Linked DNA regions of Sediminitomix flava. The main gene of each other region encodes a partner of the protein of the gene in region 2 in a complex. Links are inferred from orthologs where the notes say so. Each region holds a gene or a part of one and is shown on either strand. Other genes may lie near its edges.

Region 1 (6,936 bases), on a different replicon or contig from region 2:
TCCGTCCCGAAGTTAGAAATAACAGCAGAAGTACAATTTATTCCCTGCGGTTAAATTGTGTTAAATCAAAAAGTTCGCTGTTGAGTATAGTCCATGAAAGTTAAATTTGAATGAATAAGTAGGGCCATTTTAATTGCTATGAAAGAGCTTGTCAGTAAATTAAGAAAGTACGAAATCAGAATTCGAAAAGCGATCAATTCTCAAATGCAGGGAAATTACCACTCTGTATTTAAGGGTTCGGGTTTGGAGTTTGATGATGTGCGCCTGTATCAATATGGAGATGATATTAGACATATTGATTGGCATGCTTCTGCCAAAGGACACGGTGCTTATATTAAAACTTTCAAGGAGGAGAAAGAACAAAACGTATTTTTTATTCTTGATGTCAGTGCTTCTCAGAAGATCGGGAAGCCAAATAGTCAGAAGTTGGATATTGCCAAAGAAATCTGTGGCGTATTATCGCTTTCTGCAATCCGTGAAGACAGTTCGGTAGGGGTTGTTTGTTACTCAGACCAAAAAGAAAAATATATAAAACCAGGCAAGGGAATTAAACATGCCTATGAAATCATCAATGATATTTTTAAGCTTGAACCAAGTTCTACAAAGACCAACTTGAGCAAAGCGATGGGAATGGCATTGTCTATGATCAAGCGTAAAAGTTTGATTGTGGTTATTTCCGATTTCATTGATGAAGGCTATGAGAGAAACCTTAAATCTATAGCTCGAAAGCATGACCTTGTCGTGGTACATATTTCCGATGAGCGTGAAACCAAGTTCCCGAAAGTAGGTATTGTACCATTGTACGACAAAGAAAGTGGACGTACCATTTGGGTAAATACATCTTCTTCGGAGTTCAAAGGTGTGCTTGACAAATACTATGAGGGCAACCGCACGGAATTGAAAAACCTATGTATTCGAAATAACAGTAGTTACGTACATATCAACACCCAAGAAGATTATGTACCCAAACTCATTCGCTTATTTAAATTTAGAAACAAAATCAGAAAGTAATGAGAAGATATGTGAATGGACTGATCGCGACTTTTCTTTTTCTGTTTCCCGCTCTATTGATGGCACAGTCGGAAAATCCGTATGGGCGATTTTTAGGAGAAGAAGTACGTGTAGGTCAAGAAATAAAATATGTACTGACATATACACACCCTTCTGATGAAGAAGTGATCTTCCCAGGTGAAAAACATAGCTTTGCACCTTTTGAATATATCAGCAGACAATATTTTCCTACACAGTCAGATAGCACAACGAGTAAGGATAGTGTTGTTTATACTTTGATGACTTTTGAAATGGATTCCATTCAAGAGTTGACTGTTCCTGTGTTTGTCATGCAGGAAAATGGGAAAAAAGAACCAATTTTCCCTGAAAAAGACGGCATCTTCTTAGTCAAAAGTTTAGCTTCTGATCTGCAACAAGGAGAGCAACCGCAATTGGTGGAAAATACTAATCTCGCTAAGGTAAATGAGGAATTTAACTATCCTTATTTATTGATCTTCTTAGGACTGGTATTTATCGCGTTGGTGATTGTGGTATTTGTCTTTGGTGGCAAAATCAAAAGAGTGTTACAGCTTAAGAAACTCAAGAAGCAAAATATCAAGTTCAATTCTAGTTTTGAGAATTATGCAACTGCACCTTATGATGCACCAAAATTAGAGCACTTATTAGGTATTTGGAAAACCTACACAGGGCAAATGATTGACTTGCCATTACAGAGTTACACCACGAAAGAGATTCAGGCGGTATTGCCAAATGAAAAATTGGATACGCCTTTGAAAACATTTGACCGTGCCATTTATGCCAACATGGTAGACGATCAGATGCAACAAAACATTTCATTCTTGAAAGAATACGCACAGAAATCATATGAAAAGAAAATAGAGGAGGTGAAAAATGGATAATTTGACATTAGCAGAAATTAATTTTGGCTGGCTTTCACCTTCGCAGTTATCTTCTTACACTTGGGAGTTCGGATGGGTTTTATTCCTTATTCCTCTTGTTCCATTTCTATTTGTATTGCGTTGGTTGTTGTTCTACAAGTTCAGACAACGTTTAGATATTGCATTGCCCGAAGGAGCCGTAGAGTTTAGTAAAGTAAGTCTTTTGCGCTACTTGCCTCCTGTATTTTTGGGTTTAGCCTTTGTGTTTTTCCTTGTTGCTTTGGCTCGTCCACAAACGACCGATGAGCATGTAGATCGATGGACAGAAGGTATTGATATCATGCTTGCCCTAGATATTTCTCATTCCATGAAAATTGAGGATTTCCGTCCCAATCGTATGGAAGCTGCAAAAGAAGTAGCGAATGAGTTTATCGAAGGACGTTTTCAAGACCGCATTGGTATCGTGATTTTCTCAGGAGAAGCCGTTTCTTATGCACCGCTCACTACCGATTATTCATTGTTGAAAAATCTGATCAATGATATTGATTTCAGTATGATTGAGAAGAGTGGTACTGCCATCGGAAGTGCTTTGGCTGTAGCTACAAACCGTATGCGAGAGTCTACGGCAAAATCGAAAGTGATTATTCTTCTTTCTGATGGAGAAAATACGGCAGGTAGCTTGAACCCGACCACAGCAGCTGAATTGGCTTATGCCTATGGAATTAAAATCTATTCGATTGGAGTGGGTAAAGAAGGGCGAGTGCCTTACGGAAAGGATATGTTCGGGCAGACTCGCTATGTAGAGTCTAGTTTGGATGAATCTACACTCAGAGAAATGGCTCAAATTGGTCAAGGAGAATTTTTCCGTGCCACAAGTAAAAACTCTCTAGAACGTGTATTTGCTCGAATTGATGAGTATGAAAAATCAGAGATCAAAGAGCGAAAGTATGTAAATACAAAAGATTACTATCAATATTATTTAATTACAGGAATCGTGTTTTTCCTTCTTTGGTTATTAACGAAGGGAAGCTTCCTAACGAATGCTCTTGAAGATTAATTTCTTCTTAAAAGTGTTATTCATAAAAACAAACTTTGTTAAGAGAGGTTCTACGCAAATCAAGAGGAATCACTCTATTATCTTTGGGAGACTTTAGTACATGAATTCAAGATCGATACAGATTATTATTGCTTTTGGAATTATCGTTTTGATATTTTCAATCCGATTGCTCAACATCCAGGTTTTTGAAGCTGGTTGGAAGACAAAAGCAGAAACCAACATGGTGGCAAAGAAAGTAGTCCACCCGCCTAGAGGCCTTATTTTTGACAGAAATGGTCAGATATTGGTCAATAACACGCCTGTTTTTGACCTAATGGTGGTTAGAAATCAGTTGGAAATTGATGATACTTTAGCATTCCGTAAGTTGCTCAATATTGAAAGTAATGAAGAGCTTCGTAAGATGCTCAAAAGTGCTAGTCCGTATTACAGACCTACCGTATTTATTCCGCACTTAAACAAAGATGAATATGCTTTAATGGCGGATAAACTTCTTCGTTATAAAGGTTTATACGGAGTACCTCGTACCATCAGAGAGTATCCTCACACGAACTTGGCGAATGTACTGGGCTATGTAAAAGAGGTGGATAGAGCATTCTTAGATAAAGATACAACAGGCTATTACCATTCGGGAGATATGATTGGTAAAAATGGTCTTGAAAAATATTACGAAGAATACCTTAGAGGACAGCGAGGAGTGAAGCACGTCATTACCAATGTAAAAGGGCTTGAAAAAGGGAAGTACATGGATGGTGCTTTAGATACTCTTCCTGTTGTTGGGCAGAATCTTACCTCAACCATAGACCTTGACCTTCAGAAATATGGCGAACTTCTGATGCAGAACAAAAAAGGAGCTGTTGTGGCTATTGAACCTGCTACAGGAGAAGTCTTAACGATGATTTCTGCACCGACTTATGACCCTAATCTTTTGACAGGAAAGGGAAAGAAGGTATCCAGAAATTATGTAAAGCTGCTTAGAGATACGAATAAGCCACTTTTTGATAGATCGATGCAGTCTATGTATCCTCCTGGGTCAACTTTCAAGACCATTATGGCAATGATGGGCTTGCAAGAAGGTGTAATTGATACTGTCTACACAAGGTTACCATGTTCAGGAGAAAGAGTAGGATGTCACCATCACCCATCACCGCTTACAGTTGGAGGTTCTATCATTCATTCTTGTAATCCGTGGTACTACAAGGCCATGCGTAAAATTGTATTACAAGATGAAAAAGAAGGTTGGAAAGAAGACTTACATTTTGGTTTAGATAAATGGAAGTCTTATGTCAATGAATTCGGGTTAGGAACACGATTGGGAATCGACTTACCTTATGAAAAGGCAGGTTTAGTACCTGGTCCTGACTTCTATACGAGAGCATATAAACATGACCTGTGGAAAATTAGTAATGTCTATTCTATCAGTATTGGGCAAGGAGAGATTCTTTCAGCCCCTTTACAATTAGCCAATTTAGGGGCAATTATTGCCAATAGAGGTTATTATTATACTCCTCATTTGATCAAAGGAATTGGAGAGGAAAATGAGGTATTAGACCGTTTTAAAGAAAAGAAAAAAGTATCGGTACAATCAGATTATATAGATTATATCGCTAGAGCGATGTCTAAAGTACCAGAAATTGGTACCGCTCGATTGGCTTATATGTCAGATATAAAAGTAGCTGGTAAAACAGGTACAGCACAAAACCCTCATGGAGAAGACCATTCCATTTTTATGGCTTTTGCACCTGCTGATAACCCTAAGATTGCAATTGCAGTTTATGTTGAGAATGCAGGTTTTGGAGGTACTTGGGCAGCGCCTATCGCTCGTTTGATGATTGAGAAATATATCAAGGGAGAGATTACAAATTCATGGCTTGAACAATATGTCTTAAAAGGTAATTTCATTAAGGAAGAAGAGGATAAGGAAGCTGAGAAGGCTAGATAAACTGGCCTTTTCCTTTTTGGAAATACTTACCTTATTAGATATGATAATGGATGTCTGTTCGTTATTTTTTTAGCTATGTCAAGGAAGACAAGGAATAATTATTTCAATAATTATATTTTTCATAAAGAATACACTATATTTTCAGTTATAAAATTAGAAAATAACTAGAACCATGAAACATATACTAATTGTTTTGACTCTATTTGTTGGGGTTGCTTTTACTTCGACGACAGCTTACTCTCAATCCAAAAAAGAGAAAAAAGCAGAAATTAAAAAGTGGAAGAAGAAATTGAAATCAATGGACCCACTTAAGTTGAGAGATATGACTGAAGAGCTTAACAGCTTGAAAGGACAAGTTTCTGGCTTAAAGTCTGAGATTTCTAATCTTGAGAAAAAGAACTCTCAACTAGAGACTCAAGTTAAATCTAAAGATTCTGATTTATCTGATCTTAGAGCTAAGTTAGCAAAGGCACAAGATGAGGCAAAAGCTTCTGTTTCTGCTGGAGATAACTGGGATACAGGTATCGTTTATAAAGTGCAAGTAGGTGCTTTCAGAAATAAAAACCTTTCAAAATACCAAGATCAAGGAAGTTTCTGGGTTGAAGATAAAGATGGTGTAAAGAAATACACAATCGCTAACTTCAGAGATTATGAAGAAGCAGATGCTTTCAAGAAGTATATGAGAGAAATGGGGGTGAAAGATGCTTGGATTGTTGCTTATGAGGATAATATCCGTAAAGACATCAAAGATGTTTTAAAGACAACGAAAGCAAAAGATAAGCAAAGAGAAAGAAGATAATTATAACTTCTATAAAATATATAAAGCGACTTCCCGTAAAGGAGGTCGCTTTTTTATTTATCAATACATTCTTCTCAATTTTTTTCTTGCTTTGATTTCAATGAAGTAATAGGTAAATGCTGAAGAAAGAATGGTAAGACTCAAAAACAATAGTGTATAAATTAACCTTTGAGGTATCGAAAGGGTATTTATGTTTTCCGCTTGTTTCCAGTGTGGAAAAATAAACCAAAAGACAAAGAACCAGATTCCATGTACCAGATACATAGAGTATGAGATATCTCCTAAGAACCTAAAGACAGGGCGTTCCAATATAGCTCGTACTTTTCTCTGGTTATAAGCCGCAGCTAAAATCAGTAAGATGAAAATTGGAATGTTGATCAGATCGGGTAATTGATAGTGGAAAGTAAGTATGATCAGTACAAAAAGAAGAGGGATAATAAAGTCTAGTTTTAGAATAGCTTTTCCTAGTTCCTTTTGATAAAACTGATAAATATTAATACCAATGATAAATTCAAATAGACATCTCAAAAAGCCATAATCCCAAGTTATATCTAAATTCTGATTAGGATGTAAATAGACCAAACTACCAAGAGCTATAATCGCAAGTATTGACGATAGAAGAATGATTCTTGTATTTTTTCGATAAAGCAAGGGGATGATGAAAACCGCAATTGTATAGGTCCACCATTCTGCTCCAATAGACCACGAAGGCATATTCCAAGAAAGGAAATGATAAAGGTTCATGGCATTGATCATACTAAATTGGATAGGCAAGGCTTGAGGCGAAAAGTAGGTGACCCAACTCCCATCAATCACATTAGGAAAGTACTTTGGCGTTATCCAAACACCAATGATAAGGATGACTAAGGTGAAAAAGTGGAGAGGATAAAGCCGACTAAATCGACTCCATAAGAAGGATTTGATTGTCTTGAAATTCCAATTCTCGATCAATTTCTGACCATAAACATGGCAAATGATAAAACCGCTTAGAAGGAAGAAAAAATCAACCCATAGATAACCTTTTGATAAAATGCCTGTAGCATCTCTAGAGACCAAAGCTCCAAGGTCTCGGTAATAAATCGATACATCAATATGGAATATAACGACCCATAGTGCCGCAATACCTCTCAAAGGAGTAAGAGCACTGATGTAATTGTGCTGTGTTGTTAATTTATTCATTTCATATTTACCTTAAGTATCGCCAAAGTAAGCAAAGGAGGTGTAGTTATCAACTATTTAGGTAAGTGACTTA
Region 2 (6,326 bases):
AATGCAGGTACATTATTCGTCATCAAGTTTACATGCGACTGGAAATACTCCGACTGTCCATAATCTATACTTGGTGTATCTATTCCCACCGCATTAATCTTTCTATTTTTCACTAACCATTCTGCTGCATCTGGAGCTAAACCTGGGAAATGTAAATCTTTGACGGCATGTGCTCCTCTTTCACAAGTTCCCATATACTGCATTTTATCTGGATAATACTTCGAAAATCCTGTATAAAGCAATACAATACTTCCTTCTGGAATTGGCATATTTTTGTGCTTTTCCTCCCATTCTAAAAAGTCTTCAATGCTTACCTCATAGTCCGGATTGTCTTTGGCTTTCTCTGAAACATCTACTTTTAAGGCTGAACCTATCAATTTTTCTAAAGGAATTTCATCTACACTCTGCCTATTTTCAGCAAAATGAATTGGAGCATCTATATGTGTACCTCCATGTTCGGCTGCTGCATAATTATTTGCCGAATAATAATACCCCTTCTCAGTATGTCCTTTACTCACTTCTTCTAGCTCAAATTCTTTGGCTGTTACCCAATAGACTGTACTGTCAGAAAAGTCATAGCTGAGATCTACAATCTTAAGGTCTTCTAGCGAAAAATTATTATTACTTGATGATGGAGAAGAATGCTTACAGGAAAAGCATAAAATGACCAATAAATAAAGTAAGCTTTTATTCATAATTTAGAAGTATTTGGGTTACAGCTATTTTCAAGTTTCACGAAAGAGTTCCGATCAGAATGGTTTTATTCTGAATGTATGTTAATAACTGTCACATTTCAAAAAAGTAAGGGTCTAATTAAGTAGAGATTTGTAAAATCATATCATAAACTGTAGAACAGATGAACTACTTTCTGTTAGAGAAAGAGGAACGTTGGAACGTCCTCACTCACGCGATCGGCTTTTTTATAGCCCTGATATGTGTCCCTTTTCTGCTCACAACAGCTTTTCAATCAAGTGTGTTGGGCGGTAGTAGCGTTTTAGTGTTTAGTTTATCATTACTGTTTATGTTGGCTTCTTCAAGCCTATATCATTTACAGATCAGTCCAAAAGCAAAAGAAAGGTTTCAAAAATTAGATCATATTGCAATCTTCTTTTTGATAGCTGGGACTTACACTCCTTTTATCACTTTCTTTGTAGAGGCTCCTCTCAAATTTTATTATTTGGGCTTAATGTGGGGAATCGCATTTATAGGAACTGGTATTAAGTTTTTCTCAACAGGAAAATTGAAATACATCTCTACGGTTGCTTACCTCATCATGGGATGGATGGTAGTTTTTATTGGAGAACCGATTGTTGAAAACCTTTGTACAGCTGGCTTCACTTGGTTAATAACAGGAGGTGTATTTTACTCTGTAGGTACTATTTTTTACCTCATGAAAAAAATGAAATATAGCCATGTCGTTTGGCATTTCTTTGTACTGCTTGGTGGCTTAAGTCACTTCATTGCAGTTTGGTATTGTCTTATCTAATCAATTCAACATATTAAATACGACCAATTCTTCTCTAAGCAGAGAAGGTGTTCACGGCTCTTCTACACGACCATAAGAAGGGCCTTTCTTTTTAGCTAAATAAAAAAGCATCTCCCATATTTCATGAGAGATGCTTTTTACTTTCATCTATGAAAAGTATAATTTTTTAGCCTCTAACTTCGCACACTGCGGCTTCTTCTTTTCTACAAATATAAATATTGAAGAAATGTGAGAATATCAGTCCTAATGAACCCAAGTACCCTAAAATATCAAGTACTGGATTATGAACATGGAATAGACGAAGCATAACAACTGTCACAAAAATGGCAAGAAACGTCCAAAGTGAAAACTGGACACTTTTATTGTGATTATGCCTTGTGCTTGCCCAAACCGCTAAAATACTGATAAATACGGTTGATAAATCTACCCAGCCCCAAAAACCAAGATGGTCAAAATCTCCATGGCTATGTAAGTGAGACATCCCAACACTCATTAAGCTAATTCCTGCCGTCACTAGACAGTGAATCAAACAGATAAATGAGCCTGTAATCCCTAAATGATCAGCGTATTTTTGAAATACTTTCAACATATAAATAATCTATCTGCAATTTATTCGCAATAAACTTACAAACGCCTTCAATTGCAACTTAGTTGCAATAATTAAACTTAATTTACAGATTTGTGAACCTTGAAAAATGAAAAAAAAAAGGAGAAAGGCGGTAGAAGAAAAAAAATCAATAAATTTACTGTCTAGAATACTAAGCTTATTGATAATCAGATCTGGCTTACGAGGTGACCAATAAATAAACGGACAGATTCGAGGATCTGAATTTTTTTCCTCACCAAGCCAAAAAGAAAACTTTTATGAGTTGGTTTAAAAGAAAAGAGAAAGGCATCAATACGCCTACTGTTGAAAAGAAAGATATTCCAGACGGATTGTGGTACAAAACTCCTTCAGGAAAAATTATCCATATGAACGAACTTCGTGAAAACGCGTATGTTTGTCCAGATGATAATCACCACGTTCGTATCGGATCAAAAGAATACTTCGAAATCATCTTCGATAACAATGAATTTACAGAGTTGGACGAAGATTTGATTTCTGGAGACCCATTGGATTTTGTAGATACAAAAGCATATCCAGACCGTATCAAGGCTGGGCAAAAGAAATCAGGTTTGAAAGATGCTTGTCGTAGTGCTTACGGAAAAGTTAACGGACTTGATCTTGTGATTGCGTGTATGGACTTCGGATTTATTGGAGGTTCTATGGGTTCAGTAGTAGGAGAAAAAATCTCTCGTGCTATTGACTATGCACTAGCGAACAAGATGCCATTCCTTATGATCTCAAAGTCTGGTGGTGCTCGTATGATGGAAGCAGGTTATTCATTAATGCAAATGGGTAAAACTTCTGCAAAATTGGCTTTACTTTCAGAAGCTAAACTTCCATACATCTCTTTACTAACTGATCCTACTACAGGAGGAGTTACAGCTTCATTCGCGATGTTAGGAGATTTCAACATTGCAGAACCAAAAGCATTGATCGGTTTTGCTGGTCCTCGTGTAATTCGTGAAACAATTGGTAAAGATTTACCGAAAGGATTCCAAAGCTCAGAGTTCTTGTTAGAGCATGGATTCCTAGATTTCATAGTAGATCGTAGAGATTTGAAAAACAAACTGGCTTCTTTATTGAAAATGTTGAGTTAAGAAGTATATGAAAATGGCTATTTCTCGTTCTTTTCAGAGACGATAGAAGTAACCTACATCATAGTTATACAACGATCATATATAATAAGGGAAGCTTATTTCAAATCACGGAATAAGCTTCCCTTATTTTTTTAAATTAGAGAATAGACTTGTTAATAAGCTTCTCTAAATGATAAGAGCTGTAAACTACAGGAATTAAGCATACTAAAATCGTATTTCACTTTGAGTAACGCTCAATGAAATGATTGAATAGAGAATACATTTATTGTTTGCGTGGAGAGCGCTTTAGTGTCTGAGAAACAGAAGATGAGAAGAAGAAGTAGTAGTATAGCACAAGGGATTGATTGGGTTTCAGTCCTCTTATACCTGATACTCGTAATATTGGGCTGGCTCAACATTTACGCTGCGGTGTATCAACCCGATGCACAACAGAGTATTTTTGATATGGGTATCAACTCAGGGCGTCAGTTGATGTGGATATGTGGGGCAGGAATTCTGATTGCCGCCATTCTGATTATAGATTACAAGTTTTATGAGACCTTTGCCTACATTATATATGGGGCTATCATGCTGCTGCTCCTTGCCGTAATTTTTATAGGGGCTACCACAAACGGAGCAACCGCATGGATAAAGATCGGTCCTCTAAAAATACAACCCGGAGAGATTGCCAAATTTGCGACAGCCTTAGCTTTAGCCAAATACCTAAATTCACCCAATAAGAAAGTTGAAAACTTCAACACCTATTCAAGAGCTTTATTGATTATAGGTGTACCTGCCTTAATCATTATTTTACAAAATGATACAGGTTCTGCAATGGTCTTTGCGGCTTTAGTTGTTGCTTTATACAGAGAGGGATTACCTTCTACTTTCATGGTTTTAGGGCTTACAGCCATCATTCTCTTTATAGCAGGACTCTTTGTCCCCCCTGCCACTCTTGGAGTTTATGTTGGGGTCATGGGGCTAGGTAGTATTATCTATTCTTGGCTAGCTGACCGAAATATATATCAAGTATTTGCAGGATGGGGAATTGTTGGTTCCGTAATGTATGGCTTGTATTATTACTTTGACCATACTTATATATCAATAGGACTATTCTTTGTTTTTGCAATCATTGTGATTGCAAGCTTTAGCAATTTCAGAAGCTTCAGATGGATTACCTTCCAAGGGGCTTACTTTGCTTTTGCACTTCTATTTACCATTAGTATTGACTTTGTATTTAATACTGTACTCCAACCTCACCAACGTAAGCGTATTGAAATCTTGATCAATCCTGAAAGTGATCCTTTAGGGGTAGGTTATCAAGTAACACAGTCTAAAATTGCGATAGGTTCTGGAGGGTTATTAGGAAAAGGATTCTTAGAAGGAACACAGACCAAACTAGAGTTTGTACCTGAGCAAAGTACTGACTTTATATTCTGTACTATCGGAGAAGAACATGGATGGCTTGGTGCTATGTTTGTTTTCACCGTATTCTTTATCCTTATCGCTAGAATTATAATGCTTGCAGAACGGCAGAAATCTCGTTTCTCTAGGGTTTATGGCTATAGTGTAGCATCCATATTATTCTTCCACTTTATGATTAATATCGGTATGACAATCGGACTATTCCCTGTAATTGGTATTCCACTACCATTTGTGAGTTACGGAGGTTCGTCACTTTGGTCATTCACCATCCTATTATTTGTTTTCTTGAAGCTAGATTCTCAGAAAAATCAAATGCTAGGAAGAGCATAGATAAAAGCTCAGACACAATCTATCTAGGACAACTCACTAAGTTTTGAAATCTTCTGTCCTAGCACTTTATATAAAAAGAGGGCGAACAGAATATATATTCCGTTCGCCCTCTTAATTTATATCTATAGGAAATAAAGAAATAGCTAAGCTTAAGCCAATACTTCTTTATTCAATTCTTGCCATACTAAAGAACTAGAACCTAAAACAGCAGCATCTGCTCCTGGAAGACCTGATTGGATAAGTTTTACTTTACCTTTGAAACAGCTCAACATATTTTCTTCCATGTACTCGTAAGTTGGCTTCAACAACAAGTCTCCAGCATTAGCCAATCCTCCGAATAGGATAAATGCTTCAGGGCTTGAGAATGTCATGAAATCAGCCAAAGCAGTACCCAACTTCTCAGCAGTATATCTGAATGCCTCTTTTGCTAGCTCATCACCATCAGTAGCAGCATCAAATACCATTTTAGAAGTTACTTCTCCTTGGTGTACTTTCTCTCTTAGTACTGAAGGAAGTTTTGAAGTACCGATCAATTCATAAACAGTATTTACAAGACCTGTAGCCGAACAGTAAGTCTCTAGACAACCTCTACGTCCACATCCACACTCTCTACCATTTTTCTCTACACGTACGTGACCTAGCTCACCCGCAAATCCGTCATGACCATAAACCATTTCGCCATTCACTACGATACCGCTACCTAGTCCAGTACCTAAAGTGATCATGATGAAGTTTTTCATTTCTTTTGCTTCACCATAAATCATTTCACCGATTGCAGCCGCATTGGCATCGTTTGTCAATGTAATGATAGGGTACTCAAATCTCTCTTTAAGAAGGTTTACCAATTCTACTCTACCTTTCCAATTAAGGTTTGGAGCAAATTCAATAGCACCTGAATAATAGTTTCCGTTTGGCGCACCAAGACCGATTCCCATCACCTCAATTTCTTCATTGATGAAATCTAACACGCGATTGATCTCCGCTTGCATATCATCAAGGTAAAGGTTTACATCCATATGCTTTCCTGTAGGGATGTTTCCTTTAGCCAATACACTACCTTCTTGATCAACTACACCAATCACGGTGTTTGTTCCTCCGATATCAATACCGATTGCAACCTTTTTCATGGAATATTATTTTGAAAGAGTTCTGTTTAAAAATTCTAATTTTACGCATTTTTCAACGAATGAAACAGAAGCAATATCACCAAACTCATTATTGTTGCTATTTTTTGAAGATATATCCCTGTTTTTCGTTCAAAAAGTGACTTTGCTTGCAATTAATACAAGCTTAATTAAAAAAGATGTGTCAAAAATCAATCTATTCTAATGAGATTCCTATTCCATTTTATCGATTGATTTATAACATCTCTCATTGTTAGGTGTACCAAATACACTAACAT

The links.
Region 1: the proteins of rodA (region 2) and mrdA are in contact, whole or in part, in a crystal structure (PDB 6PL5), measured with the Thermus thermophilus proteins. The link is inferred for Sediminitomix flava from one-to-one orthologs. Residues at the interface, in WP_223903423.1 of Thermus thermophilus: Phe161, Val165, Phe168, Val169, Leu172, Pro198, Tyr199, Glu202, Tyr211, Arg212, Asp213, Gln220, Val221, Gln223, Ser224, Ile226, Ala227, Ile228, Gly229, Ser230, Gly266, Phe267, Val270, Leu274, Tyr277, Gly278, Leu281, Phe285, Leu289, Arg297; in WP_223903432.1 of Thermus thermophilus: Arg4, Ile5, His6, Leu8, Ala9, Phe12, Ala15, Leu16, Leu19, Gly20, Arg22, Ala23, Trp24, Leu26, Gln27, Val28, Tyr31, Tyr34, Leu36, Leu43, Thr45, Asp47, Lys156, Gln157, Gly158, Ser160, Val184, Leu201, Glu202.

The regions. Positions count from the first base shown.
Region 1 is NZ_QGDO01000001.1:1,327,836-1,334,771, reverse strand. Bases 2,525-5,465 are described here. They hold mrdA (penicillin-binding protein 2), read left to right. Parts: upstream 2,525-3,046; coding sequence 3,047-4,885; downstream 4,886-5,465. Other genes in these bases: BC781_RS05070 (SPOR domain-containing protein), read left to right, coding at 5,058-5,465; BC781_RS05080 (vWA domain-containing protein), read left to right, coding at 2,525-2,946. Also shown: BC781_RS05090 (DUF58 domain-containing protein), read left to right, coding at 139-1,011; BC781_RS05085 (hypothetical protein), read left to right, coding at 1,011-1,910; more of BC781_RS05080, read left to right, coding at 1,903-2,524; more of BC781_RS05070, read left to right, coding at 5,466-5,684; BC781_RS05065 (acyltransferase family protein), read right to left, coding at 5,745-6,863. UniProt on the Escherichia coli protein: Catalyzes cross-linking of the peptidoglycan cell wall. Responsible for the determination of the rod shape of the cell. Is probably required for lateral peptidoglycan synthesis and maintenance of the correct diameter during lateral and centripetal growth.
Region 2 is NZ_QGDO01000006.1:215,510-221,835, reverse strand. Bases 2,875-5,710 are described here. They hold rodA (rod shape-determining protein RodA), read left to right. Parts: upstream 2,875-3,496; coding sequence 3,497-4,924; downstream 4,925-5,710. Other genes in these bases: BC781_RS19945 (ROK family protein), read right to left, coding at 5,074-5,710; accD (acetyl-CoA carboxylase, carboxyltransferase subunit beta), read left to right, coding at 2,875-3,190. Outside these bases: BC781_RS19970 (cyclase family protein), read right to left, coding at 1-695; PAQR family membrane homeostasis protein TrhA, read left to right, coding at 857-1,486; BC781_RS19960 (MerC domain-containing protein), read right to left, coding at 1,653-2,075; more of accD, read left to right, coding at 2,351-2,874; more of BC781_RS19945, read right to left, coding at 5,711-6,051. UniProt on the Escherichia coli protein: Peptidoglycan polymerase that is essential for cell wall elongation. Also required for the maintenance of the rod cell shape. Functions probably in conjunction with the penicillin-binding protein 2 (mrdA).